One region of the Sinomonas sp. B1-1 genome, then DNA from elsewhere that is predicted to be linked to it. Evidence: predicted binding sites of a transcription regulator. Region 1 holds the regulator's gene; the other holds the start of a gene.
The links. Region 1 encodes HspR, which represses chaperone genes until heat shock. Its sites were predicted from a motif close to AAGTTGAGTCNNNNNGACTCAACTT; they were not measured.
Positions count from the first base shown of each region.

Region 2: ACQ5BE_RS11005 (ATP-dependent Clp protease ATP-binding subunit) is a predicted target of HspR. The motif match lies at 10,038-10,062, and genes of this name have one in related genera.

Region 1 is NZ_JBCHVF010000016.1:59,854-75,680, reverse strand. Features, by position in the region: gene ACQ5BE_RS17950 (sigma-70 family RNA polymerase sigma factor) at 1-469, opposite strand, end outside; gene ACQ5BE_RS17945 (COG4315 family predicted lipoprotein) at 623-1,207, shown strand; gene ACQ5BE_RS17940 (hypothetical protein) at 1,309-1,476, shown strand; gene ACQ5BE_RS17935 (hypothetical protein) at 1,541-3,250, opposite strand; gene ACQ5BE_RS17930 (DMP19 family protein) at 3,321-4,226, opposite strand; gene ACQ5BE_RS17925 (heat shock protein transcriptional repressor HspR) at 4,342-4,767, opposite strand; gene ACQ5BE_RS17920 (DnaJ C-terminal domain-containing protein) at 4,771-5,748, opposite strand; gene ACQ5BE_RS17915 (nucleotide exchange factor GrpE) at 5,913-6,599, opposite strand; gene dnaK (molecular chaperone DnaK) at 6,602-8,482, opposite strand; gene ACQ5BE_RS17905 (MFS transporter) at 8,657-10,075, opposite strand; gene ACQ5BE_RS17900 (hypothetical protein) at 10,168-10,581, opposite strand; gene ACQ5BE_RS17895 (methyltransferase domain-containing protein) at 10,725-11,555, shown strand; gene ACQ5BE_RS17890 (LysE family transporter) at 11,602-12,222, shown strand; gene ACQ5BE_RS17885 (low molecular weight protein-tyrosine-phosphatase) at 12,281-12,814, shown strand; gene ACQ5BE_RS17880 (chorismate-binding protein) at 12,819-15,098, shown strand; gene cls (cardiolipin synthase) at 15,191-15,827, opposite strand, start outside.
Region 2 is NZ_JBCHVF010000006.1:108,800-124,626, forward strand. Features, by position in the region: gene ACQ5BE_RS10975 (YhgE/Pip family protein) at 1-153, opposite strand, end outside; gene ACQ5BE_RS10980 (ABC transporter ATP-binding protein) at 150-845, opposite strand; gene ACQ5BE_RS10985 (dihydrolipoyl dehydrogenase family protein) at 930-2,348, opposite strand; tRNA gene ACQ5BE_RS10990 (tRNA-Arg) at 2,448-2,521, opposite strand; gene ACQ5BE_RS10995 (phosphoenolpyruvate carboxykinase (GTP)) at 2,816-4,654, shown strand; gene ACQ5BE_RS11000 (PEP/pyruvate-binding domain-containing protein) at 4,809-7,262, shown strand; gene ACQ5BE_RS11005 (ATP-dependent Clp protease ATP-binding subunit) at 7,381-10,011, opposite strand; gene poxB (ubiquinone-dependent pyruvate dehydrogenase) at 10,133-11,857, shown strand; gene ACQ5BE_RS11015 (NAD(P)-dependent oxidoreductase) at 11,964-12,572, shown strand; gene ACQ5BE_RS11020 (globin domain-containing protein) at 12,661-13,863, opposite strand; gene ACQ5BE_RS11025 (RrF2 family transcriptional regulator) at 14,045-14,494, opposite strand; gene ACQ5BE_RS11030 (hypothetical protein) at 14,552-14,971, opposite strand; gene ACQ5BE_RS11035 (phosphomannomutase/phosphoglucomutase) at 14,992-15,827, opposite strand, start outside.

The sequences.
Region 1 (15,827 bases):
GGAGCGCCCTGAGCGCGTAGAAGCACCGGGACTTGACCGTCCCGGCGGGGACACCGAGCTCGCGGGCCGCCTCCGCGACGCTCAGGCGGCGGTAGTGCACGGCAACGAGGGCCTGCCGGTGGTCCGGGGTGAGCCGCGCGAGCGCCTCCTCCATCACCACCCGGTCGAGGAGCTCGTCGAAGCGCTCCCCGCCGGCAGCGGCGAAGCCTCCCTCGTCGTCGAGCGGCGCCACCGTGCGGGGCCGGCGGCCGGCGAGCCGATGCTGGTCGACGATGAGGTTGCGCACTGTCCTGTACAGGTACGGCCGCAGCCCCTGCGTCCCGTCCGGGGCATGCCGCCACACTCGGATGATGGCCTCCTGGACGATCTCCTCCGCCTCCTCGCTGCCCACGGCGCCCCGGGCGAACCGGCGCAGCGCGGCCGCGTGGTCGCGGTACAGCGCCGCGACGGCGTCCTCGTCCATGGGCATCACGACCTCCTCGCCGGTTCACACGACGCAGGCCCCGGATCGGTTCAACCGCTCCTGGGAAAGGACGGAATCCCACCGGGATGTGAACCATTGTGCGCCCGGCGACGTATGACTGGCAGCGGCGGAGCGCCGCGTCGAAGGAGAGGCGGAACCATGAACAAGCGAGCAGCACTGGTCCTGGCAGCGTTCACCGCGGCGTCCTCGCTGGCCCTTGCCGGCTGTGGCGGCGGGAGCGGCGGGAGCACCTCAGGCTCGTCGTCCCCGGCGTCCTCCTCGGGCGCGTCGAGCTCGGCGGCGGGCGGAGGCGACGCCTACGGTTCGGGCGGGTCCTCGTCGTCCGGGTCGTCGTCCGGCTCGGCATCGGCTCAGGCTGGCGGCGAGGTCGAGCTCAAGACCTCCACCGTGGGCGGCCAGAAGATCATCGTCGACGAGAAGGGCATGACGGTCTACTACTACACGCGGGACAACAAGGGCGCGACGGTGAGCGCGTGCACGGGCGGCTGCATCACGCTCTGGCCCCCGGTCATCTCGTCCGAGTCGCCGAAGCTCGACGGCGTCACCGCTACGGTCGGCAGCATCAAGACGCCTGACGGCAAGAACCAGGTGACCCTGAACGGCATGCCGATCTACTACTACCAGAAGGACACCGGGCCCGGGCAGGTCACCGGCCAGGCCGTGGCAGGCGTCTGGTACGTGGTCGGGGCCGACGGAACGATGATCACCTCGGCGCTGAAGTAGCGCAGCAGGAAGACCGACGGCAGCAGGGCCGTGGGTGCTGGCCGCGTGCCGGACCCGGGAGTAGGCTGGGGTCCCCCGGACGGTACTAGGAGGAACCAACCATGAGTGGCTTCCGCACGTACACGGAAGAAGAGAAGCACAGCTTCGTTGCACCAGCCTGCGAGCTGTGCGGGCAGCACCGCCATATCGTGTGGCAGCAGGACGGCGACAACTGGGTTCCCCGCGACAAGGGCTGCTCGAACGAGGCCTGCCCGCAGTACGCGGGTTAGCCGCAGCGGAAGGACGCAGCCACACGCCGGAACCACGCACCCGCACGCGAGGGCCTCACAGGTCCTAGTCGTGCGGGTGCACGCTGTCCAGCTCGATCCGGCCGTCCGGCAGTCTCCAGAAGTGCAGCCGCAGCGCCGCGGGGGTGTTCTTCTGGACTGAAGCCCGCCAGAGCGTTGCGCCATCCTTCCGTACCTTCTGCCGGTCCTCTGGGCCTGCACCGCTCCTGAAGGGATGGACGTCGAGGCCCGCGAGCAGCTCGGAGGCACCGACGAGGACGCGGACGCAGATGTCGAACGCCTTCGGCAGTCGGGCGGCCACCCGTTCGTGGTCGAGCGACGCCGCAAAGCGGGGCCCGACGACGTAGGACCGTGCCTCGGGCAGAGGCCATCGCGCCTTGTCGTGCGGGGGAACGACGCGGACCCACGCCTCGTAGACCTCGTGGAGCAGCCAGGCCTCCGGAGCGACGAAGTGCCTGCGCGAGTCGTGGTCTCGAAGCTGCTGTTCCCGAGCGCGCGCGGACTTCCGTTGTCTGCCCGCCTCGACTCGCCGCCTCGCAAGGTCCTCGCTCAGCTTGTCCACCGTGGCCGTCATCTGCTCGAGCGTGGCCTCCCGGGAGGCGAGCCGCTTCCTCAGGAGTTCCACCTCGCCCTCCAGTGCGCGTGTGGGAGCGAGCGCGATGCCACCGTCCACGCGGCCGCTTTGGTCCCTGAGGACGGCGACTTCGCGGCGTGCCGCCTCGAGAGCCAGCTGGGTCGTCTGGAGAGCCGTGCCGAAGCCGTTCGTCGGCGCTGCCTGGCCCTCTGGGGCTGGCGAGGCGGCTGTTCCGCTCTCTTTGCCGCCGAGGGCACGGTCGCGTTCAAGCCAGGGCGGTCCTCCGAGGATGAGAGCCGGCGCGGCGACGACCGGCTCCTCCTCGTCGGCATCGATGACCGACAGACGAACAGCTCCGCTCACCCGAGAGAAGCGGGTGACGACGACGTCGCCCTCGTTCAGGAGCATGCCCATGCCGTCGAGGGGATTGGACGTCACGGCGTCGAGGCCGACAGTCCACTCCTTGCCGGGCCAGAGACGCAGCCGCGCCTTCTCGGGCCTGACCTCCACGACGAGGGCGAGCGCTTGCTCCCCCGGCTGGTAGCACTCGGTGAGCCGGGGTTCCTGCCGGAGGCCAGAGATGTCGAGAGTGTGGCGGTCCGCGTCGAGGAGCCCTTCGAGGCGCTGACCAACGCGGAGGATCCAGTCGAGCCTCACGCCGGGAACGGCCGCTTCCTGGGAGATCGTGGCCCGCGATCCGTTCTCCATCGCAACGACGGCACGGTGCCCCTCGGCAGCGAAGCCCAGCACGACGCCGCGGGCCATCACCGGGGCCGTTCTCGTCGGGGCCACCGTCGCCTTCGGAGCGGGCGCCATGCTGACCACATCATGCACAACGTCATGGGCGGCGCGTGCTGCCTGCTGCGGACCCTGCGACAGGTGCAGCGGGCTCCGATACATGTCGTCGAGCCAGTCGAGCGAGAGCGAATACGCGCGGACTGCGTTGCCGTAGACCTCGCGTCCGGGAGGCAGCGCCCCGGTCAGCGCGCGGGTGGCGGGGCCGCTGACAATCCGGATCACCTCGGCCAGTCCATCAACCTCTCGGGCGATCAGCTCCGCGTCGATGTGTCCGCCCGGCTTGTCCGGGTGCACCGAAACCACGACTGTCGGGACGCCGCGGGCAGGCGAGCAGAGATAGCCGGCCAGCCACGCGCCGTCGTCCGTTGTCCTGACCCCCGCCATGTCGTCCCCCTCGGGCTGCTGCCAACAGGGACAGCCAACCACAGGGGTCCGACATGCCTCGCAGCGTGCCTCAGCGCGTCGGCTGCTCCTCGCGCCCTGCGCCGGCGCCCCCGTCGAGGGGCTGGACGCTGTCCTCGCCGAGGTCCCAGTCGTCATCGTCGTCGAGCTCCTCGAACTCGACGGCGGCGAGGATCTTCCCGTCGGCCAGGTCGATCATGAACGCCTCGTCGTCTTCCTCGACCATCGCGTACTCGCCTTGGTCCGTGGTGAAGCGCCAGGCGAGGGTCTTGATGCCGTGGTGGAGGTAGTTCGGGTCCCCCATCGTGATGGCCACCAGCTCGTGGCCCGCCACGTCGCACAGCTCGCGGATCACGATCTCGAAGTCGGGGAGGTCCTCCAGGTCGTCCTGGGCCGCTGCGCGGCGCTCCTCGAGGTCCTCGATGAGGCCCACCCGGCGGGCGATCTCGTCCTCGATCGCGTCCTCGTCCAGGGCGAGGAGGCCCTCCTGGCCCCTCAGCCACGCGGCATTGAGCGCCACGATGTCCTCCTCCTCGAGGACCTTCTCGAACCGGTCGTCGAGGTCCTCGAGGGACCGCACGGCGTCGGAGGCGTCGTCGTCGCCGTCCAGATAGGCCTCGGCGTCCTCCTCCGAGAGGGCCTCGAAGGCGGCCGTGAACGCCTCGAAGAGCTCGGCGTGCCGGGCGGCGCCCATCTCGCGCAGGCCGTCCCGGACCAGGGCGTCGACCCCGCGGCGGTCGCCGGAACTGAAGATGTACTGGGCGAAGCCACCGTCGAGCAGCTGGGTCAGGTAGAAGTCGACATAGTAGCTGCGCAGAGCGTTGGTGGCGATCTCCCGCTCGTCGAGCAGTTCCTCGTACATGGCATTGACGACGTCGACGTTGGCGTCCACGACGGCTTCGTCTCCGGCCTCGATGGCCTCGGCCGGGAGGACGACGGGGTGCTGGCTGGCGCTCATGCTGGGCTCCTCGCTCTGACGGTCACTCACGTCTCGAACGTACGATGGCGGGCGGCCCCGGGACCGCACTGGAGCGGGATCTGCGGGTGAACGTTGGGCGAACCTTGGGCGAGGACTACTTGTGGTGGGGCCGCCACAGCACGATCGCCTGGGACGGCGGCTGTGGGCGCTGCCCGCGGGCCAGGGTGACCACGTCGCCCGCGATGCCCGCGGCGAAGACCCGCCGCGGGTCGGGGCCGCGGCGCTGGGCGTCTGCGAGATCGGCCTGGAGTTCGGCGACGCGCGACTGGAGCGCGGCGACCTGGTTCTCGAGCTCGAGGATGCGCTTGATCCCCTCGAGGGACACGCCGTCCTTGGACAGCCGCTGCACCTCGCGGAGCATCTCGACGTCGCGCTGGGAGTACCGGCGCTGGCGGCCCGGCTGCCGCGACGGCGAGACGAGCCCCAGACGGTCGTACTGCCGGAGCGTCTGGGGGTGCATCTCGGCCAGCTCCGCCGCCACGGAGATCACGAAGATCGGCGCGTACGGGTCGATGGCCATGGCCTAGAGCCTCGCTTTCTCCGCAAGGTGGGCGCGCGGGTCGGACTGGCCGTTCTTGGCGGTCGCCTCGGCGAAGGCCCGCACGGCCTCCTCGGCTTCCTTCGAGAGGTTCTGGGGCACGACGACGTCGATGGTCACCAGCAGGTCGCCTGCGCCCTTGGAGGTCTTGACGCCCTTGCCCTTGAGGCGCAGCGTGCGCCCGGAGCTGGTCCCGGCGGGGACCTTCATCTTCACGGTCGGGCCGTCGACGGTGGGCACGTCGATCTGGGCACCCAGGACGGCCTCGTCGAACGTGACGGGGACGTGGATGCGGAGGTTGTCGCCCTCGCGGGCGAAGAAGGGGTGGGGCGTGACGTGGACGGTCACCATGAGGTCCCCGGCGCCGCCGGAACCCGGGGCGCCCTTGCCGCGGACGCGGACCTTCTGCCCGTCCCGGATCCCTGCGGGGACCCGGACGTCGATGACCTCGCCGCTGGGCTCGCGCAGGCCGATGGTGGTGCCGCGGATGGATCCGGCGAAGGAGATCGTCGTCGTCGCCTGACGGTCCGCGCCGCGCTGGGGCGGAGCCTGGAAGCCCCCTCCCCCGCCGAAGCCGCCGCCGAACAGGTCAGCGAATTCGGGCGGGATGTTGCCGGTGGAGAAGCCGCGCGAGTGCCGCCCGGTGCCGCCGCCGAAGAGGCCGCCGAAGAGGTCCTCGAACCCCGCTGACCCGGCGCCGCCGGCACCGCCCGGGGCGAAGCGCGCACCGCCCATCGCCCGGATGGCGTCGTACTGCTGGCGCTCCTCCGGGTCGGAGAGGACGTGGTGCGCCTCGGTGATGTCCTTGAACTTCTTCTCGGCCTCGAGGTCACCGGCGTTGGTGTCCGGGTGGTACTTCCGAGCGAGCTTGCGGTAGGCCTTCTTGATGTCCGCCGCGGAGGCGTCCTTGGGCACGCCCAGAATGGCGTAGAAGTCCTTGTCCACCCAGTCCTGACTGGCCAAGTTCGCTCCTTAGTTCGAGTAGTGCTTCAAGTTTCCTACGGTTTCGGGTACAGATGACTCCGCAAACCGCCCTTTCGGGTACGCGGACCGGATGGCCCGCGTACCCGAAAGGGCGTGGACGCGCATCATCTGTACCCGAAACGGGGGCGGGTCAGACCCGCGGCTCAGCCCTGCGGCGTCGCCACGATCACCTGGGCGGCCCGGAGGACGCGCGCCTTGGTGCGGTAGCCGGTGCGGAGCACCTGCTGGACCGTGTCGACGTCGATGCCCTCGCCCGGCTGCTGGATGAGCGCCTCGTGGACGTTCGGGTCGAACTCCACGCCGGCGGCGTCGATCCGCTCGAGGCCCTGGCTTGCGAGGACCGACTCGAGCTTCGCCGCGATGGAAGCGAACGGCCCGTCTGTCAGGTCCCCGTGGGCGCGTGCGGCGTCGATGTCGTCCAGGACCGGCAGGAGGGAGTTGAGGACGCCCATGACGGCGACCTCGCCCGCCACTGCCCGGTCGCGGTCCACGCGGCGCCGGTAGTTGACATACTCCGCCTGGAGCCGGAGCAGGTCGTTGCGCAGCTCGGCGATGACGGCGTCGTGCGCCGCGACCTCCTCGCCGGCCGCTGCCTCGCTGAGGATCTGCTCCGCCTGGGCCAGCGCGTCGCCGGAGTCGTGGGCCTCGTCCACCGGACGGATGTCCTCGTGGTCGGGGTGCTCCGCGGCGCCGTCCTGCTCGGGGTGCCGCGCCTGGCCGGTCACCGGGTCCACCTTCCGGTTGTCCCGGATGACCGGCTCAGGACGCTCGCCGGTCCCCTCGGAGTCGCGCGCGTGCTCGTGCTCGTTCTGGTTTCCGTGGGGGGCCATGGCTACTTCTTCTCGTCCTCGTCCACGATCTCGGCGTCGACGATGTCCTCGTCCGCGTGCGCCGAACCGGCAGAGTGGGCGCCGGCGTCGTGCGTTCCGGCCTGCGCGCCGTCGCCCGCCGCCGCACCGGTCTGGGCCTGCGAGTAGATCGCCTCGCCGAGCTTGGTCTGGGACTGCTGGAGCTTCTCGAACGCGGTCTTCACAGCCTCGTCGTCCGTGCCCTCGAGCGCCTTCTTGAGGGAGTCGACGTCGGCCTTGACCTCCGTCTTGACCTCCTCGGGCAGCTTGTCCGCGTTGTCCGCGATGAGCTTGTCCACGGAGTACGCGAGCTGCTCGGCGGAGTTGCGCGTGTCGGCGGCCTCGCGGCGCTTCTTGTCCTCGGCGGCGTGCGCCTCGGCGTCGGCGACCATGCGCTCGATGTCGTCCTTGGACAGCGCGGTGCCGCCCGAGATGGTCATCGACTGCTCCTTGCCCGTGCCCTTGTCCTTGGCGGACACGTGCACGATGCCGTTGGCGTCGATGTCGAAGGTGACCTCGATCTGGGGGACGCCGCGGGGGGCGGGGGCGATGCCCGTGAGCTCGAAGGTGCCCAGCGGCTTGTTGTCGCGGGTGAACTCGCGCTCGCCCTGGAAGACCTGGATGGACACGGACGGCTGGTTGTCGTCCGCGGTCGTGAAGGTCTCGGAGCGCTTGGTCGGAATGGCCGTGTTGCGCTCGATGAGCTTGGTCATCACGCCGCCCTTGGTCTCGATGCCGAGGGAGAGCGGGGTGACGTCGATGAGGAGGACGTCCTTGCGCTCGCCCTTGAGGACGCCGGCCTGCAGTGCGGCGCCCACGGCCACGACCTCGTCCGGGTTCACGCCCTTGTTCGGCTCCTTGCCGCCCGTGAGCTCCTTGACGAGCTCGGAGACGGCGGGCATGCGGGTCGAGCCGCCGACGAGGACCACGTGGTCGATGTCGGAGACCTTGATGCCGGCCTCGGAGATCACGTCGTGGAACGGCTTCTTGGTGCGCTCGAGCAGGTCCTTGGTGAGGTCCTGGAACTTCGCACGGGAGAGCGACTCGTCGAGGTGCACCGGGCCGTCGGGGGTGACGGAGAGGTACTGGAGCGAGATGTTGGTGCTCGTCGAGGACGAGAGCTCCTTCTTCGCCTGCTCGGCCGCCTCGCGGAGGCGCTGGAGGGCGATCTTGTCCTTGGAGAGGTCGATGCCCTTGACCTTGAGCTGGCCGAGGAGGTACTCGACGACCCGCTGGTCCCAGTCGTCGCCGCCGAGGCGGTTGTCGCCGGCGGTCGCGCGGACCTGGATGGTCGAGAAGCCGTCCTCGTCCTTGCCGACCTCGAGGAGGGAGACGTCGAACGTGCCGCCGCCGAGGTCGAAGACGAGGATGAGCTCGTCCTCCTTGCCCTTGTCGAGGCCGTACGCGAGCGCGGCCGCGGTGGGCTCGTTGATGATGCGCAGGACGTTCATGCCCGCGATCTCGCCTGCCTCCTTGGTGGCCTGGCGCTCGGCGTCGTTGAAGTAGGCCGGGACGGTGATGACCGCGTCGGTGACCTTCTCGCCCAGGTACGACTCGGCGTCGTTCTTGAGCTTCATGAGGATGCGCGCGGAGATCTCCTGCGGCGTGTACTTCTTGTCGTCGATGTTGATCGACCAGTCGGTGCCCATGTGGCGCTTGACCGAGGCGATGGTGCGGTCGATGTTGTTGACGGCCTGGCGCTTGGCGATCTCGCCGACGAGGACCTCGCCCGTCTTGGAGAACGCGACGACGGACGGCGTGGTGCGACCGCCCTCGGCGTTGGCGATGACCGTCGGCTCACCGCCCTCGAGGACGGACACGACGGAGTTGGTGGTGCCGAGGTCGATGCCTACTGCACGGGACATAGGTTCCTCCTGCTGATGCTGATCGGACTGCACTCGCCCAGCCTGGATCAAGTTGAGCGATCTGCACTCAAGTCTACGCGGGCAGCCTCTCGTGTCAAATGAAGTTGAGTCGACCAGACTCAAGTTCGCGGCCGGCGTACCGCGGTGGTGCCCGCGCACGACGGCGCCGCGCGGCTACCGCCGCCCGCTCACCTCGGTCCCGGCGTGGCGCGGGAGGAACGCGCTGTCCGCCACCGAGAGCAGCATGATCACGGCGATCGCGGCGAAGGCGACCCGGTACGGTGCCGCGGGGTCAGCGGCAGCCGCCCCGGCGGCGTCGCCCATCGCCTGCGCGGCGAAGCGGATCAGCAGCGCGCCCACCGCGACCCCGAGCGCGTGGGCGAGCTGGACGAGGGTGTTCGAGATGGCGTTGGCGCTGGGCATCCGATCCGGCGCCACGTCGGCGTACTGGACGGTCATGTAGGCCGAGAAGCCGATGGAGCGGAACACCCCCGAGGCCACGAGGACCGCGAACAGGAGGGCATCGGGCCACTCGGGAGTCGCGAGGGCGCACAGGGCGAACGTCGCTGCCGACGCCGCCGCCGCGCCGACCAGCACGGGCTTGAAGCCGAGCCTGCGGATGAGCGGCGTCGTGGCCGGCTTGATCCCGATGTTCCCCACGAACACGGCCGCGACCATGAAGCCGGCCCGGACCGGGTCCCACCCGAACCCGTCCTGCAGCATGAGCGGGAGCATGAACGGGACCGAGGAGATCGTGAGCCGGTACACGAACCCGCCGGTCTGCGTGGCCCTGAAGGTGCGCACTCCGAGGACGGAGAAGTCGAACAGGGGCGAGTCGGCGCGCCGCATCCACGCGACGGCCGCGGCCAGCGCCGCGATGCCCGCCGCGAGCGCGGCGCCGCCCCAGAACAGCTCCCCCGCGTGCCCGAGCAGCTCGAGGCCGACGACGACGGCCGCGACGCCCGCCGTCGTGAACGCGAGGCCGGGCCAGTCGAGCCCGCGGGAGGGATCGCCGCCGCCCCGCGGGACGAGCCGCAGGGCGGCCACCAGCGCGGCAGCGCCGAGGGGGAGGTTGACGAGGAAGATCCAGTGCCACGAGAGGTACTGGGTCAGGGCGCCGCCGACCAGCGGCGCGAGCACCGGTGCGAGGAGGCCCGGCCACACGAGGAACGCGGTGGCCTTGAGCAGCTCGTCCTTGGGCGTGCCGCGCAGCACCACGAGCGTCCCGACGGGGACCATCATGGCCCCGCCGAAGCCCTGGACCGCGCGGAAGCCCGTGAGCGCCCCCAGCGTGGGGCTCAGGGCGCAGGCGAGGGAGGCGAGCGTGAAGACAGCGATCGCCGCGGAGAAGACGCGGCGGGCGCCGAAGCGCTCCGCGAGCCAGGCGCTGAACGGGATCCCCATCGCCACGGTGACGAGGTAGGAGGTCATCGCGACGTTCACGTCCGCCGGCGCGACCCCGAATTCGTTGCCGATGGCGGGCATCGCCGTCGCCAGCGCCGTTCCGTCGAGGAACTCCATGAAGAACGTGGCCGCGACGAGGAGGGCCAGGCGGGGGCTCCATGCGGTCGCAGGCGGGGCGGCGGGGGTCACCGTCACAGCCTAGCGACGCGCCTCACCGCCGGCGGGTGCCGTCCACGTTTCGGTCCGGCCCGTCCGGGCGCGGGGCAGCGGCTCCGCGCGGGTCAGTAGGCGGGGTAGAACGCGGCGCTGTTGAGGGCTTCGCTGCTGCCCGTGGTGAGGGCGAGCGCGATCACGCCGGCGGTGAAGAGCACGCTGATCGCGAGCCAGATGGCGCTGAACTTGACCAGGGTGCGGATCTCGGCGCGGCTCACGGAGGCCTTGTCCTCGCGCACCGCCTGGATCTGCTGCCCGATCCGGGCCAGCGGGCTCGGGTGGACCGGGAGGAGGGAGTTCGAGGCGCAGTCGATGGTGCCGTCGTGGAGGGTGGCGACCATGCGGTTCGCGCGGCGGTCCAGGCGCAGGCTTGAGATGTTGCTGCCGTGGCGGGCGAGGAGGATGTCCTCGCCGAGGTGCATGCGTCCGCCCCGGCGGCGGAGGCGGCGGGTGTGGTTGTTCGAACTCTCGATCAGGGACATTCGGCGCTCCTCTCAGACGCGGGGGCACCGTTGCCCGAGCAGTCGTATATGATTCGCCTTCAACGGTACCGGGAGGGCGGGGCCGTCCCCCGCGAAAACCGGCCTTTCGTAGCGAACTTCACACCCTCTTGTAACGTGGTGCCATGAGCGGCCCGGACAGCACCTCGCGCACCCCTGACGACGTCTACACCCACGGCCACCATGAGAGCGTCGTGAAGGCGCATGCCTCCCGCACGGCGGAGAACTCGGCGGCGTTCCTCATCCCGCACCTCACCCCCGGGCTCAGGGTGCTCGACGTCGGGTGCGGGCCCGGCAGCATCACGTGCGACTTCGCGCTCCTCGTCGCCCCCGGCGAGGTGGTCGGGCTGGACCGCTCCGAGGACATCGTCGCCCAGGCGAGGGCGCTCGCCGAGGAGCGCGGCGTCGGGAACACCTCGTTCACCGCGGGGAACGTGTACGACCTCGACCTGGAGGACGAGTCGTTCGACGTCGTCCACGCGCACCAGGTGCTCCAGCACCTCACGGACCCCGTCGCCGCGCTGCGTGAGATGCGGCGCGTGGCCAAACCCGGCGGGATCGTCGCGGTGCGCGACGCCGACTTCCACGGGATGAGCTGGTACCCGGAGATCGAGGAACTCGACGAGTGGATGGAGCTGTACCAGCGGATCGCGCGGCGCAACGGCGCCGAGCCCGACGCCGGGCGGCGGCTCGTGAGCTGGATGCAGGAGGCGGGGTTCACAGACGTGGCCCCGTCGAGCAGCAACTGGCTCTACGCGACGCCCCAGCAGCGCGCGTGGCAGGCACGCGTGTGGAGCGAGAGGGTGCTCCACTCGGCGTTCGCTGAGCAGGCCCTCGAGTACGGGTTCGCCGACCAGGCAGACCTCGAGCGCATCGCATCCGGCTGGCACCGCTGGGGCTCGTCCTCCGACGGCTGGTTCCTCATCCCCAACGGGGAGGTCGTCGCCCGGGCGTAGCCCTCGCGCGGCCTGGACCACCGCGCGGCGGCCCTACGCTTGTAGGGTGCCGCTTTCCCTCTGGGGCGCCCTCGTGGGCGCCTGCCTGCTGATCAGCTTCACGCCCGGCGCGGGTGCCATCAACACCATGAGCAACTCGCTCAACTCCGGGTTCCGCCGCTCCATCTGGGGCGTCCTCGGGCAGCAGGCGGCCCTCATCGTGCACTTGGCGATCGTGGCGGCCGGGCTCGGCGTCATTGTGGCCAGCTCGCCGGTGGCGTTCAACGTGATCCGGTACCTCGGGGCGGCGTACCTCGTGTACCTCGGCGTGCGGCAGTTCTTCAGCAGGCCCGACACCTCCCAGGAGGCGGCCGCGGCCCTTGCCAACGAGCCGGCGTGGTCGATGTTCCAGCGCGGGCTCTGGGTCAACCTGCTCAATCCGAAGGCGATCGTCTTCTTCCTCGCTTTCATCCCGGGGTTCGTGCGGCCCGACCTCCCGATGTGGAGCCAGTACCTCGTCATCGGGATCACGATCGTGATCGTGGACATCCTGGTCATGTGGTTCTTCTTCGCGCTGGCGGCCAAGAGCTTCCAGCGGTTCACGCGGAGCGAGCGCGGGCAGACCGTCCTCAACCGCGTGTTCGGAGTCCTCTTCGTCGGCGTCGGCGCGCTCCTCGCGCTCGTGTGATGCCCCGCACTGGGGCTGGATTCCGTCCGATCCCCTCGCCGACCCTATGCTTGGTGACATGAACTCGACGGCGAGCCCCTACCGGATCATCACGGTCTGCACCGGGAACATCTGCCGTTCTCCCATGGCCGAGTTCATGCTCACCGACGCCCTGCGCGCAGCAGGCCTCGGCGAGGTCGCCGTCGTCGACTCCGCGGGCACCACGAACTACGAGGTGGGGCGTCCCATCGACCCCCGCGCCGCGCGCGTCCTCGACGGCCACGGCCTCCGTGCCGCCGTGCATGTCGCCCGGCAGTTCGAGCGCGCGTGGTTCATCGAGCGCGAGCTCATCCTCGCCCTCGACGTCGACCACTACGGCCACCTCCGCCAGAGCGCCCCGGCCGGCACCGAGGACAAGATCCGGATGCTCCGCGCGTTCGACCCCGAGGTGGCCCACCTCGACCACCTCGACCAGGGCATCGAAGACCCCTGGTTCGGGGACCAGAGCGACTTCGAGCTCACTTGGAAGCTCATTGCGGCGGCCGTCCCGGGCATCGTCGCCCACGTGCGGGGCGAACTCGCCTTCCGGGACCAGCAGCTCGCCGGCGCCTGAGCACGTGCCCTCCGCGCACCACGGCCCGGCGCGCACCCCGGCCGTCATCGCCGTCGACGGCCGCTCCGGCTCCGGGAAGACCTCCCTCGCCGTAGAACTGGCCGCGGTGCTCCGTACCCACCGCACGGTGGCGCTCGTGCACCTCGAGGACGTCTACCCCGGCTGGGACGGCCTTGCGGCGGGGATCGAGCGCTCCGCAGCCGGGATCCTGGCGCCGCTGAGGCGCGGCGAGGCCGCCAGATGGCGCGCGTGGGACTGGGCTGCCGGCCTCGACGGCGAGGAGCGGGTCACCGAGCCGGCGGACGTCGTCGTGCTCGAGGGGGTGGGCGCGGGCGCGGCACGGCTCCGCGCGTTCTGCGACGCGGTCGTGTGGGTCGAGGCCGAGGCCGCGGAGCGCAAGCGCCGCGCCCTCGAGCGCGACGGCGAGACGTACGCCCCGCACTGGGACCGCTGGGCGGCGCAGGAAGAGGTCTGGCTCGCGGACGACGACGTACGCGCGGCTGCCGCGGTCGTCGTCGCGAGCGCTGCGGGCACCCCCGACCGGCCCGAGGGATCCACCGGGCAGGTCCTGGCCGCCTTGGCCGAGCTGCCGGCCCTCCGCGACCTGCTGGCGCCGGAGCGCGCCGAGCGGGAGTCCGCGGGCGTCGTCGTGCGCCGGGTGCTGGCCAGGCCCGATCCCGAGCGGCTCTTCGCGGAGCTCTTCGGGGACTCGGAGCACGCGGTCTGGCTCGACGCCTCCGACGCCGAGGTCACCCCCTCTGACGCCGAGGTCACCCCGCCTGACGCCGACGTCACCCCGCCTGACGCCGACGTCACCCCCTCTGACGCCGACGTCACCCCCTCTGACGCCGACGTCACCCCGCCCGGGCGTCAGGCCCGCCCCCGCAGCCGCTTCAGCATCATGGCCGACGACGGCGGTCAGCTCGGCCGCCGCATGGCCCACCGGCGTGGAACCACCGAAGTGGTGTTCGGCCCCGCGACGCCCACGCCCGTCACGGCCACATTCCCCAGCCCGTTCTTCCGCTGGCTCGACACCGAGTGGGGCCACGCGACCGCGCCGGCCGTGCCGGGTCTCGATTGCGGCTTCGCGCTGGGCTGGCTCGGCTACCTCGGCTACGAACTCAAACGCGAGTGCGGGGGCAGCGACGTCAACACAGGCCTCCCCGATGCCCAGCTCCTCTTCGCGGCGCGGGCCGTAGTCCTTGACCACGCGAACGGGGAGGCCTGGGTCCTGGCCCTCGCGTCCTCCGATGCGGGCTGGTGGATCGACGGAGCGTCGGCCGCCCTTGACGCCTGCACCGACGGGGTGACCTCGGCGCCACACGAGGTGACCTCGGCGCCACACGAGGCGACCTCGGCGCCACACGGGGTGACCTCGGCGCCGGTGTTCGCGGCGCGGGACTCCGCCGCGGCCTACATGGCGAAGGTCAGCGCCGCCCAGGCCGAGATCGCCGAGGGCAACACCTACGAGGTCTGCCTCACCACCACCCTGGAGGCCACGCTCCCAGGAGGCGGCGGCACCCCCGGCGGCCAGACCGCCGTCGTGCCCCTCGAAACGTACCGCGCGCTCCGGCGCCGCAGCCCGGCCCCGTTCGCGGCCTTCGCGCGGTTCGGCGGCCTCAGCATCGCGAGCACGTCTCCGGAACGCTTCCTGTCCCTCGCGGCCGACGGCGCCCTCCGCGCCGAGCCGATCAAGGGCACCCGACGCCGCCGGCCGGGTGCGAGCGCGGAGGAGGACGCCGGCGTCGTGCGCGAGCTCGCCGCGAACCCGAAGGACCGCGCGGAGAACCTGATGATCGTCGACCTGCTGCGCAACGACCTGAGCCACCACGCCGTGCCGGGATCGGTGGGCGTGTCGCGGCTGTTCGCGGTGGAGTCGTACGCGACGGTGCACCAGCTCGTCAGCACGATCGACGCGCGCCTGCGGCCTGGCGCCTCGCGGGCGGAGGCTGTCGCGGCCGCCTTCCCGCCCGGTTCGATGACGGGCGCGCCGAAGATCAGCACGATGGAGATCCTCGACCGCCTCGAAGCCGGGCCACGCGGCGTGTACTCGGGCGCGATCGGCTACTTCTCGCGCACGGGCGCCGCGGACCTGTCCGTGGTGATCCGCACCCTCGTCATGGAGCGCACCGGCGCGGCAGGCGCGCACGACGGCGCCACGCGCCTCACGCTCGGGGTGGGCGGCGCCGTCGTGGCCGACTCGGACCCCGCCGACGAGTACGAGGAGATCCGCACGAAGGCCTTCGCGGTCCTGGATACCCTCGGCTCGGTGTTCCCGGCCTGACCGTCTGGAGGCCACGTTCTGGAGGTCACGTCCTGAAGGTCACGTGAGGTGACCCCCAGGACGTGACCCCCAGGCGGAGGGGGCGCCGGCGCCTACTGCAGCGTCGCGGTGAGCCGGGCGACGTTGTCGATGTAGCGCCTCAGGAGTGGCCGGCTGCGCCACGCGTCGAGGTCCAGGGGCTTGCTGATCTCGCGGTACATGTCCTCGACCTCGCGCATCTGCGCCACGATCTCCTCGCCGGGGAGCATGAGCGAGACCTCGAGGTTGAGCGAGAACGAGCGCATGTCCATATTGGAGGAGCCGAGGACGGCCACGGCGCTGTCCACCGTGAAGTGCTTCGCGTGCAGGACGTACGGCTTGGGGTACCGGTAGATCTTCACGCCCGCCGTGAGGAGCTGCTCGTAGTAGGACTGCTGGGCGTGGTGGACGAGGAACTGGTCCCCCTGCTCGGAGACGAACAGCTCGACGTCGACCCCGCGCTGCGCCGCCGTCGTCACCGCGTACAGGAGCGAGTCGTCGGGGACGAAGTACGGGCTGCAGATCGAGAGCCGGTGCTGCGCGGAGTAGATGAGCGTGTTGAACAGGCGCAGGTTGTTCTCGTTGGCGAACGCGGGACCGCTCGGCACCACCTGCGCCGGGGAGTCGCCGCGCGGGTGGGCGGCCTCGAGCTGGTCCTCGAGCAGGTCGTCGGTCTCCGAGAGCCAGTCCGTGGCGAAGACGACGTTCAGC
Region 2 (15,827 bases), on a different contig from region 1:
CCGGTCCATGTTCTTGTACGGGTCCCAGTTCGCGTACAGGTAGACGGCGCCGTAGAGGAGCGGGACCATGGTGAGGGCCAGGATCGTGAGCTTGGGCAGCAGGCCGTAGGTCATGCGCTTGAGCTCGGAGCCGGCGAGGCGCAGGACGGTCATGCCCGGCCCTCCTCGCGCTCGCGCGGGGCGAGGTCCCCGCACTCCGCGCCCTCGGCTGGTTCCGCATTGCCCACGACGGCGACCGCCCCCTCCCAGCCGAGTGGCACCTCCGCGACCACGCCCACGACGGCGAGCGCCCGGCCCGGGTTTCCGGCGAGGGCTTCGAGGCGCGGGAGCCAGTCGTCGGCGCGGTCGGAGTGTCGGTCGGGGGAGTCGACGACGAGGAGGCGGACCGCGGGGTCCGCGAGGGCGAGCTCGGTCAGGAGCTCGACGCGCCGGTGCGGCGGCAGGCTGCGGGCCCACTCCCCGGCGACATCCTCGAAGGCGTGGACCGTGAGCCAGGCCGTGGGGTCCGTCGCGCCGCGGTGGCGCCGGGGGAGGAGGGCCAGGTCCTCGGCGACGAGGTCGCGCACGCTCAGGTGCAGCTCGGCCTCGTTGATGCCGGGGGAGTCCACGAGGGCCGCGGCCCTGCGGAGGGCGCGCAGGTCCTTCCTGGCCGTGCTCGGCGCGCCCCAGACGGCGGTCCCCGAGTTGGGGGCGTAGCGGCCGCTCGCCGCCAGCGCCAGGGCGGTGCGCTCGTCCTGCCCGTCGCCGCGGACGAGCGTGAGGCGTCCCGGCCGGGCGTCGAAGGAGGTCGGGGGCACGAGGTCGCCGTGACGGCCGACGACAGTCAGACCACGAACTGAAAGCATGCTCTCGATTGTAGGAAACTGACCGGTCAGTACAAAACCGGGAGCGGTGCACCTGCGCTTCCCCCGGGGCGACCTCCGGTTCGACTAGACGCCGTACGCCTCGAGGAGTCTCAGCCACACCTCGGAGAGCGTGGGGAACGCCGGCACCGCGTGCCAGAGCCGGTCCAGCGGAACCTCGCCCACGATCGCGACTGTGGCGGCGTGGAGGAGCTCGGCGACGTCCGGCCCGGCGAAGCAGGCGCCCACGACCGTGCGGAGGTCCTCGTCGATGAGCAGCTGGGCCCATCCGCTGTAGTCCTCGGCGTGCAGCGACGCGGCGGCGACATTGAGGGGCACGGCGATCGGACGGACGCGGAGCCCCGCTTCCCAGGCCTCCTCCTCGCTGAGCCCGACCATCCCGATTTCCGGATCGGTGAAGACGACCTGGGGGACGGCGAGCCGATCGGCGGTGCGCGCCCACGGGCTCCAGGGCTGGGCCGTCTCGGTCCGCGCGAGCTCGCCGCGGGCGCGGGCGGCGATGGCGTCACCCGTGATGCGCGCCTGGTACTTGCCCTGATGGGTGAGCTTGGGGCCGCCCGAGCAGTCGCCCACGGCGTAGAGCCAGGAGAGGCCCTGCACCCGCCCGGTCTCGTCGACCCGCATCGAGACCGGCTCGACGCCGAACGCGGGCAGCCCCAGCCCGTCCAGCGCCGGACGGCGCCCGGTTGCGACGAGCAGGCGAGCCGCCTCGAGCGCGCGCCCGCCCGGAAGCGTGACGCGCACGGCGCCGTCGTCCGTGTTCTCCACCAGCTCCGCGGAGGTGTTCTCGATGACCTCGACACCGTCGGCAGCGAGGCCCTCGGCGACCAGGCCGCGCGCGTCCACGGGGAACGCCGAGAGGAGCGGGCCGCGGGCGACGATCGTGACGCGCGCGCCGAGCCGGCCGAAGGCCTGCGCCAGCTCAGTCCCCGCGACTCCGCCTCCCAGGACGATGAGGCTCTCGGGGACCTCGTGCGTGCTGGTGGCCTCCTTGGTGGTCCAGAACGGGACGTCGTGGAGGCCGGGGATCCGCGGAACGGCGGGCGCAGAGCCGGTGGCGAGCACGACGGCGTGCCGCGCCGTGAGCGTGAAATGGTCGCCGCGGTTGTCGCTCACGACGACGCGCCGCGCGCCGGAGAGCCGGGCGCGCCCGCGGACGAGCTCGATGCCGGCGCCTGAGACCCACTCCGCCTGAGAGGTGTCGTCCCAGGAGTTGACCGCCGCGTCGCGCCGGGCGAGGACCTGGGGAATGTCGAGGGTTCCTGTGACAGCCTCCCGTGAGCCGGCGACGGAGCGGGCGGCCCGCAGGGCGGCGCCGGGCCGGAGGAGCGCCTTGGAGGGCTCGCACGCCCAGTACGAGCAGGAGCCGCCCACCAGGTCGCCTTCCACGAGGGCCGCGGTGAGGCCGCCCTTGACCGCCCGGTCCGCTGCATTCTCGCCGGCGGCTCCGGCTCCGATCACGATGACGTCATACTCGCTGTCCACCCCACGATGCTATTCGACGGGGCAGGCCCCGGCCCGAACACCCGGGAGGAGGTGAAACGACAGAAGGACCCGGCCTTCCGGCCGGGTCCTTCTCCTATGTGCGCCCAGAGGGATTCGAACCCCCGGCCTTCTGTTCCGTAGACAGACGCTCTATCCAGCTGAGCTATGGGCGCTTACCTGCCGCGCGGTTTGTTCCCTCCCCGATCGGCCTCGAATAACTTTACGCGAACACCTCCCCAACTCCAAATTGGGAACGTGTGTCGCTCGGCACCCACGCGTGAAGTCATATTAGCTAGACCGGTCTATGTGACCTTCCTCACTTAAAACTCCGACCCCGAGCCCAGAACCCCCGGAAAAGCCGCAGTTTTCGGATGTTTCGCTCTCGTTTCAAGCGTCTTGGGGGCCGGTGGTACAGACCACCTTCCCTAGCATGGAAGAACACGCCGACCCCAACAAAGGAGACCGACATGGGCGAAACTCGTCTGCCGCTGATCGCGGAAGCCCCCACCACGTACGAGCCGCTGCTCTCCTGGGTCGAAGAAGTCGCCGAGCTGACCAAGCCCGAGCGCATCCACTGGGTCGACGGTTCCGAGGCGGAGTACCGCCAGCTGACCGATGAGCTCGTCATCGCCGGCACCCTCACGCGCCTGAACCCGGAGCTCTTCCCCAACTCCTTCGCCGCGTTCTCCGACCCGGCCGATGTGGCCCGCGTCGAGGAGCAGACCTTCATCTGCTCGAAGAACGAGCGCGACGCCGGCTTCACCAACAACTGGATGGACCCGGACGCCATGAAGGAGAAGCTCACGGGCCTCTTCGACGGCTCGATGCGCGGCCGCACCATGTACGTGATCCCGTTCGTCATGGGCCACCTCGACGCGGAGGACCCCAAGTTCGGCGTCGAGATCACCGACTCGGCCTACGTGGTCGCCTCAATGCGCATCATGGCGCGCATCGGCTCCGACGTCCTGACGAAGATCGAGGAGACGCGCGCGTTCTTCGTCCCCGCCCTGCACTCCGTCGGCGCCCCGCTCGAGGAGGGCCAGGAGGACGTCGCATGGCCGTGCAACCCGGAGAAGTGGATCGTGCACTTCCCCGAGGAGCGCTCCATCTGGTCCTACGGCTCCGGCTACGGCGGCAACGCGCTGCTCGGCAAGAAGTGCTACGCCCTGCGCATCGCCTCGGTCATGGCCCGCGACGAGGGCTGGCTCGCCGAGCACATGCTCATCCTCAAGCTGACCAGCCCCGAGAACAAGGTCTACAACGTCGCCGCGGCCTTCCCGTCCGCGTGCGGCAAGACCAACCTCGCGCTCCTCGATCCCACGATCGAGGGCTGGAAGGTCGAGACCCTCGGCGACGACATCTCCTGGATGCGCTTCGGCAAGGAGGGCGAGCTCCGCGCCGTCAACCCCGAGGCGGGCCTGTTCGGCGTCGCGCCCGGCACCGGCTGGGGCACCAACCCGAACGCGATGCGCGCCATCGCCAAGGGCAACAGCATCTTCACCAATGTGGCCCTCACCGACGACGGCGGCGTGTGGTGGGAGGGCATGACCGACGAGGTCCCGGCCCACCTCACCGACTGGCAGGGCAACGACTGGACGCCCGAGATTTCCTCCGCCGCCGGCGGACGCCCCGCCGCGCACCCGAACTCGCGCTTCTGCACGCCGATCGACCAGATCGACATGCTCGCCCCCGAGTACTTCGCCCCGAACGGCGTGGAGATCTCCGCGATCCTCTTCGGCGGCCGCCGCAAGACCACCGTTCCGCTCGTCACGCAGTCGCGCAGCTGGGCCAACGGCATCTTCATGGGCGCCACGCTCTCCTCGGAGACCACGGCCGCCGCGGCCGGGGCCGTCGGCGTCGTGCGCCGCGACCCGATGGCCATGCTGCCGTTCATCGGCTACGACGCCGGCGACTACCTCAACCACTGGGTCCGCGTCTCCGCAAAGGGCAACCCGGCCCGCCTGCCGAAGATCTTCCTCGTGAACTGGTTCCGCCGCACCCGCGACGGCAAGTTCGCGTGGCCGGGCTTCGGCGACAACTCGCGCGTGCTCAAGTGGGCGATCGAGCGCATCGAGGGCACGGCCGACGCCGTCGAGACCCCGATCGGCTTCGTCCCGACCGCGGACAGCCTGGACCTCACCGGCCTGGACATGACCGAGGCCGAGGTCGAGGAAGCCGTGCGCTTCGACGCCGACGAGTGGCACGCGGAGCTCCCGGGCCTCGAGGAGTGGTTCGCACGCTTCGGCGGCTCGCTGCCGAAGAGCATCACGGCGGAGCTCGAGGGCCTCAAGTCGCGCCTCGCGTAGCCTTCGGCTGATCGAGCACACCATGACCCCGGCGGTTTAGACGGCGCCGGTCTTTCGGAGGGTCGCCCCGCTGCACACGGGGCGGCCCTCCACCTTTTCCGGGTCTCGCCGCCCGCGGCCCATGGCATGGCCGCATCGGGCGTACTGTGGCGTCATGGACGACGGCGACGCCCCACCTCTGGTCCTGCCGCTCGCCTCGGTGCGGGCGGACGACGTGCCGGCGGTCGGCGGGAAGGCGGCCAACCTCGGGGAGCTCATCGGCGCGGGCCTCCCCGTCCCGGCAGGGTTCGTCGTCACGACGGCGGCCTACCGGGCACACGCGGCACGTGTCGGCCTCGATCCATCCCGCGCGGCGTCCGACCCGGCCGCCGCCCGGGACCTCCTGGCCTCGGCACCCCTCGACGCCGCCACCGAGCACGCGGTCACAGCCGCGCTCATCGAGCTCGGTCCCGAGGACGTCGCCGTGGCCGTCCGTTCGAGCGCCACTGCCGAAGACCTGCCCGGCGCCGCGTTCGCCGGCCAGCAGGACACCTTCCTCGACGTCTCCGGCCCCGACGCGGTGCTCGACGCCGTCCGCCGCTGCTGGGCCTCGCTCTGGACCGACCGCGCCGCCGACTACCGCACGCGGCAGGGGATCGACCCCGCCGAGGTGGCGATCGCCGTCGTCGTCCAGCGCATGGTTCCGGCCGAGGCAGCCGGGGTGCTCTTCACGGCGGACCCCCTCACGGGGCGGCGCGGCGAGCTCGTCGTCGACGCGGCCCCGGGACTCGGCGAGGCGGTCGTTTCCGGCGAGGTGACCCCCGAACACCTCGTGCTGGGCCGCGACGGCGCCGTCCACTCGCGGCGGCTCCAGCACGGCCGCGTCCGACCCGTCCTCGCGGACGCCCCTGCGGCCCAGCTCGCGTCCCTCGCGGTGCGGGCGGAACGGCACTTCTCAGCGCTTGCGGGGGAGGTGTGGCCGCAGGACATCGAATGGGCGCTCGCCGACGGGCGCATCAGCCTCGTCCAGGCCCGCCCCATGACGGCGCTCCCGCTCGAGCCGCCCGACCTGGACCTCGTCCAGCGCACGGTGGGGCCGTTCTTCCTCGAGATGTTCGCCACCCGGCCCTATCCTCTGGACGTCACGGCCTGGCTCGGACCCGGCGTGGTGCGGATGCTCCACCTCATGGCAGGGAGCGTCGGCGTGCGCTTCCCCCCGCTGGACCAGCTGGTCCGCGGGCGCGACGGCGTTCCGCTCCAGCTCGTGCCGCCCCGCCCACGCCCGAGCCTGTCCACGCTCGGCGCCCCGCTCTCGGTCGCCCGGCGGGTGCGGCGCTTCGACGTTGGTCGATGGACTGAGGACCCTCTGTTCGCCGCGTTCCGCTCCGAGGTCGCCGCGCTCGACGCTGAGGACCCCGCGACGCTCGACTGGCAGGGGCTCCTCGACCGTGTGGACCGCTGCAACGCGGCCATGGAGCCGCTCGGGAAGATCCGGGTGCGGTACCTGCCAGGGTCGTTCGTCCCGTTCCTGCCCCTGCGCGCCCTGCTCGGCGTGCTCGGCCTCGGCCGGCTCGCTCCGCGGCTCGTGGCCGGCGGCCGGACCCGGACGCGGGACGGGAACGACGCGCTCGAGGCCCTCGCCGCGGTCGTCCGCGCGGACCCCGAACTGGCCCGCGCGGCCCGCGAGCTCGCTCCTGCTGGGTTCCTCGAGGCGATCCGCACGCGCCCCGAGTTCGCCGCATTCGCCGTGCGGCTCGACGCCTTCCTGGCGGAGTACGGTCACCGGGAGTCGGTCAGCATCGTGATCGCGACCGCGCCCACGTGGCGCGACGACCCGCTGCCCGTGGCAGCGCTGCTGACGACGCTCGCCGAGATGCCACCCGCCGATCGCGCGCACGACCCGGGAGCCGCCGCCCTCGCCGAGCTCCTCGGGCATCCTGCGCTCCGGTCGCAGCGGGCGTCAGCGGTGGCCCGCGGGATCGTCGAGGCGTGCCGACGCGGCCTCGCCTTCCGCGAGGACACGCACTTCTACATCACGGCGCTCATGCCTCCGCTGCGCGCCACGTTCCTCGAGCTCGGCCGCCGGCTCGCCGCGGCGGGCGCCCTCGTGGTGCCGGAGGACGTCTTCCACCTGCGCCTCGAGGAGCTGCGGGACCTCGCCGATCCGGCGGTGATGGGCGACGCCGAGGCCGACCGGGTGCGCGGCCTCGCCGCCCGACGGGCTCGGCTCCGGCGAGAGTATGCAGGCGTGCCCATGCTAGACCCGAGCCTGTTCGGCGGGCGCCGGGGGAGCGGGGCCGACGCCGCAGGGGCACTCCTCGCTGGGACACCGGCGAGCGCCGGAGTGGCCGAGGGGCCGGTGCGCATCGTCCTCGGGTCGGAGGGCTTCGCCGACCTGCGGACGGGGGAGGTGCTCGTGTGCCCGAACACGAACCCGTCCTGGACGCCGCTCTTCGCCCGGGCCGCCGCGGTGGTCGTGGACACGGGCGGGCTGGGCTCGCACGCGGCGATCGTGGCGCGGGAGTACGGCGTTCCCGCCGTCATGGGGACGGGCAGGGGGACGTCGGTGCTGCGTGACGGGCAGCGGGTCCGCGTCGACGGCAGCCGCGGCCGCGTCGACCCGGCCTGACCCCGACCCGGCCTGACCCCCGACGCGTCTGAAGGTCACCTCCTGTTGGCCAAAGTCCAGACAATGGCCTTCAGGAGGTGACCTTCAGATGAGGAACCCCAGGAGGTGACCCTCAGAGTCAGGCGGCGGGGGCCGCCTCGGCGACGTCCGCGCGGACGGTGAGCCGGTCGCCGTCGTGCGTCTGACCGCCGCGAGGACCGTCCCCAGCCTCACCCGCACCCGAGACGCCCACGGCGACCCGGCCGCCCTCGGCGACCTCGCCCGCCACGAGCAGGTCCGCGACGCGGTCCTCGAGCTCGCGCTGGATCACCCGGCGCAGCGGGCGGGCACCGAACTCGGGCTCGTAGCCGCGCTCGGCGATCCAGTCCACGGCGGCGTCGTCCACGGCCAGGGCGATGCCCTGCGCCGCGAGCCGAGCCTCGGTGCTGCGGAGCTGGAGCCGCACGATCTCGTGCAGCTGCCCGCGGGTGAGCTTGCGGAACAGCACGATCTCGTCGATGCGGTTGAGGAACTCCGGCCGCATCGTCTCGCGCAGCCGGCCCATGATCCTCGCGCGCAGCTCGGTCTCGGACGGACCGCCTTCGGCGCCGCCGGCCGCGAAGCCGAGCGAGGCGCCACGGGTCGCGAGGAACTCGGACCCGAGGTTGGAGGTCATGATCACCACGGTGTTGCGGAAGTCCACGGTGTGGCCCTGGCCGTCGGTGAGGCGGCCGTCGTCGAGCACCTGCAGGAGCAGGTTGAACACGTCGGGGTGCGCCTTCTCGACCTCGTCGAGCAGCACCACGGAGTAGGGGCGCCGGCGCACGCGCTCGGTCAGCTGCCCAGCCTCCGAGTAGCCGACGTAGCCCGGAGGGGCGCCGACCAGGCGCGAGACGGTGTGGCGCTCGCCGAATTCGCTCATGTCGAAGCGCACCATCGCGGACTCATCACCGAACAGCGACGCCGCGAGGGCCTTCGCGAGCTCGGTCTTGCCCACGCCCGTGGGGCCGAGGAACAGGAAGCTGCCCACCGGTCGCCCGGCGTCGCCGAGGCCGGTGCGGTTGCGGCGCACCGCCTTCGCGATCGCGGTCACTGCGTCCTCCTGTCCCACGACGCGCCCATGGAGCTCGTCCTCGAGGCGTGCGAGGCGCTCGCGCTCGCCCTCGGTGACCCGCGCCGCGGGGATGCCCGTGGCACGCGCCACCACCGCGGCGATGTCCTCCTCGCGCACGACGGCGTCGCCCGCCTGGGTGCCGACGCCCTCCGCCGCATCGGCGATCCTGACGGCCACCGCCTCGATCGCGTCGCGCAGCCGTGAGGCCTCCTCGTAGTCCTCGCGGGCGACGGCGGCGGTCTTCTCCTGCTCGAGCCTCGTGGCCTCGGCGTTCAGGGCCTCGACGTCCACGGCCCGGGGGCCGCGCGCGAGGCTGAGCCGGGCGCCGGCCTGGTCGATGAGGTCGATGGCCTTGTCTGGCAGGTGCCTGTCGGTGATGTAGCGGTGGGAGAGCTCGACTGCGGCGCGGATCGCCTCGTCCGAGTACGCCACGTCGTGGTGCTCCGCGTAGCGGGGGGCGAGGCCGGCCAGGATCGCGACGGCGTCCTCGACGCTCGGCTCGCCGACCGTCACGGGCTGGAACCGGCGCTCGAGGGCCGGGTCCTTCTCGATGCGGCGGTACTCGTCGAGCGTGGTGGCGCCCACGAGGTGCAGCTCGCCGCGGGCGAGGCGGGGCTTGAGGATGTTGCCCGCGTCCATGCCGCCCTCGCCGCCGCCGCCGGCGCCGACGACGGTGTGGAGCTCGTCGATGAACGCGATGACGTCCCCGTCCTCGGCAAGCTCGTCCAGGGTCTTGGTGATGCGCTCCTCGAAGTCGCCGCGGTAGCGGGTGCCCGCGACCATGGCGGGCAGGTCGAGGGAGACCACGCGCTTGCCGGACAGCTGCGCGGGCACCTCCCCGGACGCGATGGCCTGGGCCAGGCCCTCGACGATCGCCGTCTTGCCGACGCCGGCCTCGCCGATGAGCACGGGGTTGTTCTTGGTGCGGCGGGCCAGGATCTCGATGGCCTGCTCGATCTCCTCGGCGCGGCCGATCACGGGATCGAGCCTGCCTTCGCGGGCGAGCTCGGTGAGGTCCGTGCCGAACTGGTCGAGCATGGTGTCCTTCCCGCTGCGTGCGCCGCTGCCGGTGGTGCGCTTCGGCGCGCGGGGCGAGGCCTCGCCGTCGTGCGCGGGATCCGCCGGGGCGGACTCCCCCTCCTGGAGGGACTGGGGCGTGACGCCGGCGGCCGCGAGGATCTGGCCAGCGGGCGCGTCCGTGCCCAGCACGAGCGCGAGGAACACGTGCTCGGGGTCGATGTAGGTGGACCCGAGGGAGCGCGCGACCTTGTACGCGTCGAGGAAGACATGCTGCGCGGCGGCGGTCAGCGTGGGGGCGGCGGCGGGGTCTGCGTCGGATCCCTCGGCGGGTTCGGGCAGCCGCTGTTCGACGGCCTCCACGATCCCTGCGGGGTCCACGCCGGCGCGCCGGACCATGTCGGAGACCGCCTCAGTCTCCGCGAGGATGCGGAGCAGGTGCAGGGCGTCCACCTCGCGGTGTCCGTGGTCCTTCGCGTAGCGGCCGGCGACGTTGAGCACCCTCTGGGTCCCGCGGCTCACGAGCCGCGTCATGTCGATGGGGCGCCCCACTCGGCGCGCTCCCTGACCCTGGAGGTACCGGGCAAGGAACTCGTCGAAGGAGCCGTTGCCGGCTGCGGGGCCGAAGAACAGTGGCATTCGTAATCCTCCGAAGGATAGATACAGAGTTGAGTGACTTACGCTCAAGTTCAACGTCTGTGCTACCCAGTTATTCCCCGGGGGTACCCGGGATCTGCGTCACACGGCTAGGTTGGAGGCCATGACGACCATCGCTGAGAACATCGTCGACACCCTCGCCGCCAACGGAGTCAGCCGCGTCTACGGCCTCCCCGGGGACTCCCTCAACGGGTTCACCGATGCGCTCCGCGGCACTCCGAGCATCCAGTGGGTCCACGTGCGCCACGAGGAAGCCGCCGCCTTCGCCGCGGCCGCGGAGGCGGCGCTCACCGGGGAGGTGGCAGTCTGCGCCGGCTCCGCAGGCCCCGGGAACCTCCACCTCATCAACGGGCTCTACGACGCGAACCGCTCCCGCGTCCCGGTCCTGGCGATCGCCGCCCACATCCCCAGCACCGAGATCGGCTCGAACTACTTCCAGGAGACCCATCCCACGGAGGTCTTCCGCGAGTGCAGCGTCTACGCCGAGCAGGTCACCGACCCGGCCCAGATGCCGCGGATCCTCGAGATCGCCCTGCGCACTGCAGTCGAGAAGCGCGGCGTCGCCGTCGTCGTCCTCTCCGGGGACATCGCGCTCGCCCAGGTCGCGTCGGACCGGATCGCCGTGGTGCGCCGGGCCGAGCCGAGGATCGTGCCGAGCGGGCGCGAGCTGCGGGAGGCCGCGGATATCCTCAACGCGGCCGGCAAGGTCACGATCCTCGCAGGCGCGGGCGTCGAGGGAGCCCACGACGAGGTGGTCGCGCTCGCCGACGCGCTCGGGGCGCCGATCGTGCACGCATTCCGCGGGAAGGAGTTCATCGAGTACGACAACCCGTTCGACGTCGGCATGACCGGCCTGCTCGGGTTCAGCTCCGGCTACCGCGCCATGGAGTCCTGCGACGCGCTCCTCATGCTCGGCACCGACTTCCCCTACCAGCAGTTCTACCCGGAGCGGGCGAAGATCATCCAGGTGGACATCCGCGGCGACCAGCTGGGTCGGCGCACCCGCCTCGACCTCGGGCTCGTCGGCGACGTCAAGCACACCGCGTCCGCCCTGCTGCCGCTGTTGAGCCGGAAGAAGCGGCGCACCCACCTCGAGTCGACCCTCAAGCACTACGCCAAGACCCGGTCCCGGCTCGACGACCTCGCCACCCCCACGAAGAAGGGGCAGCCGCTCCACCCGCAGCACATCACCCGCATCCTCGACCAGCTCGCCGACGACGACGTGGTCTTCACGGCGGACGTCGGCACCCCGGTGATCTGGGCGGCGCGCTACCTCACCATGAACGGGCGACGGCGCCTGGTCGGCTCGTTCACGCACGGCTCCATGGCGAACGCACTGCCGCACGCGATGGGCGCGCAGGCCGCCTTCCCGGGCCGGCAGGTCGTGGCGCTCGCCGGGGACGGCGGCCTCTCGATGCTCATGGGCGAGCTCATCACGCTCGTGCAGAACCGGCTGCCGGTGAAGCTGGTCGTGTTCAACAACGGCTCGCTGAACTTCATCGAGCTCGAGATGAAGTCGGCGGGCTTCGTGAACTTCGGCACCGGGCTGGACAATCCGAATTTCGCCGCAGTGGCGGAGGCCCTGGGCATCAAGGGGGTGCGGGTCAACGAGTCCTCGGAGCTCGAGCGCGGCCTCAAGGAGGCGCTCGCGCACGACGGCCCCGCCCTCGTGGACGTCGTGACAGCCCGGCAGGAGCTCGCCATGCCGCCGGCGATCACCGCGCAGCAGGCCAGCGGCTTCACACTCTACGCCCTCAGGACCGTCCTCTCCGGCCGCGGCGACGAGGTGCTCGACCTGGCGAAGACAAACTGGCGCCAGCTCTTCTAGGGGTCACCTTCTGGGGTCACATCCTGAGAGTCACATCCCGGCGGCGGAATACCCACCCGGGGACGGGGGTTGCTTAAGGTTGCAACTTCAATCTTTAGGAGCCCTCATGAAGATCGCCGTCTACGGAGCCACCGGCATGGTGGGAAGCCAGATCGTCGCCGAAGCCGCCCGCCGCGGGCACGAGGTGACCGCCATCAGCCGCAAGGGGGCCCCGGTGGAGGGCGCCGCCGTCGTGCGCGCCGCGGACCTGGCCGACGTCGAGACGTACAGCGAGGTCGCCCAGGCGCACGACGCCGTGGTGCTGGCCACGGTGCCCGACCGCACCGGCGGTTCCCGCCAGCCATACATCGACGCGCACCGCGCGATCGCGGCGGTCCCCACGGCGGCGCGGCTCTACATGGTGGGCGGCTTCGGGGGGCTGAAGGCGCCTGACGGCACACCGATCAAGGACACCTCCGGGTTCCCGGCCGAGTACAAGGGGGAGTCGGACGCCGTGTACGTCGCCTACGAGGCCCTGCGCGACGCCGGCGCCGACCTGACCGTGCAGGCGCCGGCCGCGGTCATCGCCCCGGGCGAGCGCACGGGGGAGTACGTCACCGCCGTCGACGTCCCTGCTGCCGGCGAGAGGATCTCCTCACAGGACTATGCCGTCGCCGCGCTCGACGAGCTCGAGCAGCCGCAGTTCCGGGGAACGTTCTTCACCGCCTCGAACTGACCTCCGCGCCGCCGAACGTCTGAGGGTCACCTCCTGGGAGTCACATCACGTGACCCTCAGGAGGTGACCCTCAGACGTTGGGTGTGGTTCAGTTCTGCGAGGCGAGCCAGAGGTCGGGGCCGAAGACCTCGTAGTGGATCTTTGTGGCGGGGATGCCCTTGGCGATGGCCTGGGAGCGGACCTTCTGCATGAAGGGCAGCGGGCCGCAGAGGTAGACGTTCGCGTTCTCGGGGAGGTCCACGTCGGCGAGGTTCATGAAGCCCTCGTGCGTCTCGGCGCCGGCGGCGCCTGCGCCCACTGCGGCGAGTTCGGGCTTCTCGAGCCACACCTTCAGGCTCGCGCCGTCGATCTTCTGGACGTCGCCGAGCATCTGGTCGGACAGGGCCCACGTGTCGAGGCTGCGGTCGGCGTGCAGGGCGAGGACCTCGCGGCCCGAGCCGTTGGTGGCCAGAGCCCGCAGGATGGAGGCGGCCGGGGTGCAGCCGATGCCTGCGGTCGCGAGGACGAGGGGGCCGTCGCCGTCGTCGAGCGTCACGTCGCCGTATGGGTTGGAGAGCTCGACGACGTCGCCCACCTGGAACTTCTCGTGCATGATCGGCGAGACCTCGCCGCCGTCGTTGAACTTGGTGGTGATGACGCGGCGCTCGGTGGACTCGGCGTCGGCCGACAGCGTGTACTGGCGGGCCTGCAGGAGGCCGTCCGCGACCGGGATGCGGACCGAGACGAACTGGCCGGGCTCGCCCGGGGTCACGGGGGTGTCGTCGGCGGGCTCGAACACGAACGTCATCGTCGTGGGGCTCGCGGGCGTCTTCTCCACGATCTTCCAGGGCATCCACATCTTGTCGTTGGCCTGCTTGGCGTAGAGCCCCTTCTCGATCTTGATGAGGGCGTCCGCCATGAGCCAGTACACCTCGGTCCAGGCCGCAGCGACCTCGGGCGTGACGGCCTCGCCGAGGTCCTCGACGATGGCCTCGAAGAGGTACTTGTAAACGATCTGGTACTGGTCCTCGGTGATGCCGAGGGACGTGTGCTTGTGGGCGATGCGGCTGAGGACGGCCTCGGGGAGGGTGCCCGGGTTGTTCACGAGGTGGCTCGCGAAGGCCGCGATGGCGCCGGCGAGGGCCTGGCGCTGGGTGCCGTTCGCCTGGTTGGCGCGGGAGAAGGTCCCATTGAGCAGCTCGGGGTGCGCGGCGAACATCTTCTGGTAGAACAGCGGCGTGATCTCGCCGATCCGGCTCCCGACGAGCGGGAGGGTGGCTTCGATGACGGGGCGCGCGGTATCCGAGAGCATTGCGACTCCTCAAGCATGGGGCTGGTCCCCGACCGGGGACTTTGGCTTATTCCGCATCTGCGATGCTGAATTACCTACAGTCTTCTACTGGGCGTAGAAAATGGCAATCTGAGAAGCTGTGACGCTCGTCACGCAGCGTCACACGCTGTGGAGGCCTCGCCGTCGGCAGAGGGCAGGCGGCTCAGGCAGGCGGGCGCAGCCCGATCCGCACGAGCACCGGGCCCATCTGCCGCTCATGCGGCAGCGAGCTCACCACCACGCTGTCGAGCTCGCGGTAGAACGCCTCCCGGGCGCGCCGGAGGGCGCCGCGCAGCCCGCACTGGAAGTTCAGGGGGCAGTCCCCGTTGGGGGTTTCGCACTCGGCCAGGTCCTCACGCGTGTCGAGCGCGCGCAGGACGCCGCCGACCGTCGCCTTCCGCCCGGCCTCGCTCAGCTGGACCCCGCCGGAGCGGCCGCGCGTGGCCTCGACGTACCCGAGCTCGCGGAGCCTGAGGACGGCCTTGCTGACGTGGTTGTAGGGTGTGCCGACGCCGTCGGCGATGGTCCGCGTGGCCAGCGGGACGCCGGTGTCATTGGCAGCCAGCAGCATGAGAGCGCGCAGACTCACATCCTCGAAGGCCGTCATGCGCATGGCGAGTATTCTACGCCCGCCGCGGCCGGTGCCCGCCGGGCGTGACGACGACGGGGGTCAGGCGGTGAAGACCGCGGCCTCGTGCCCATCCGCTTCAAGCGCTCCGAAGACGTAGCCCTCGGCCGTGAGCTCGTAGGGCACGACGGCGGCCATCACCCCGCCGCCTGCGTGCTCGGCCGCGCCGTGGATGCCGTCGGAGCCGCGCTCCGGCAGGTGCACGTCGGACGCGAAGGCGACTGCGGTGTATCCCTCGCGGCCCTGCCGCAGCAGCTCGAGGACGTCCTCCATCATCGCCTCGGCGTCGAACTCCCCGTCGGGACCCGCCTCCGGCGGCGTGACCATCACGAGCCGCAGCTCGCCGTCGTGCGCGAGCGTGACGCCGAACGGCAGGAAGCCGCCGTTCTGCTCGAGGTGCTCCTGGGCCATGCCGAGCGCGGTGCCGAGCACCTGGCGGAGCTCGGCCTGCTGCTCAGCCAATGGCTTCTCCCCGGGCACAGTCAGGCCCGGACGATCGCGAGGACGGTGTCGCGCAGCTGCTCGAGGGTCGCGCGGTCCTTCGCCTCGCCGTTGAAGCGCAGGAACGGCTCCGTGTTCGAGGGGCGGAGGTTGAACCACCAGGTGCCGTCCGCGGCGGAGAAGGTGGTGCCGTCGAGCTCGTCGACCGCCACGTCGTCGCCCTCGTACTCCTCGCGGACCCGGGCCACGGCGGCGGCCTTGTCCTCGATCTCCGAGTTGATCTCGCCGGAGGCCACGTACGGCTCGTACTCGGCCGCGAGCTCGGAGAGCGGCTCCTCCTGCCCGCCGAGGGCCGCGAGGACGTGCATCGCGGCGAGCATGCCGGTGTCGGCGTTCCAGAAGTCGCGGAAGTAGTAGTGCGCGGAGTGCTCGCCGCCGAACACGGCGCCCTCCTCGGCCATCACGGCCTTGATGAAGGAGTGGCCCACGCGCGTGCGCACCGGGCGGCCGCCGTCGTGCTGGACCAGCTCCGGCACCGCGCGGGAGGTGATGAGGTTGTGGATGATGACCGGCTCGGCCTCGCCGGCGGCCTTGGCCCGTGCGATCTCGCGGCGCGCCACGAGCGCCGTGATGGCCGACGGCGAGACCGGCTCGCCCTTCTCGTCGATGACGAAGCAGCGGTCCGCGTCGCCGTCGAACGCGAGGCCGATATCCGCCCCGTGCCGCACGACCGCAACCTGCAGGTCGCGCAGGTTCTCCGGCTCGAGCGGGTTGGCCGGGTGGTTCGGGAAGGTGCCGTCGAGCTCGAAATACAGCGGGACGATCTCCAGCGGCAGGCCCGGCAGGAGCTGGTCGCCGAGCACCGCCGGGGTCGTGA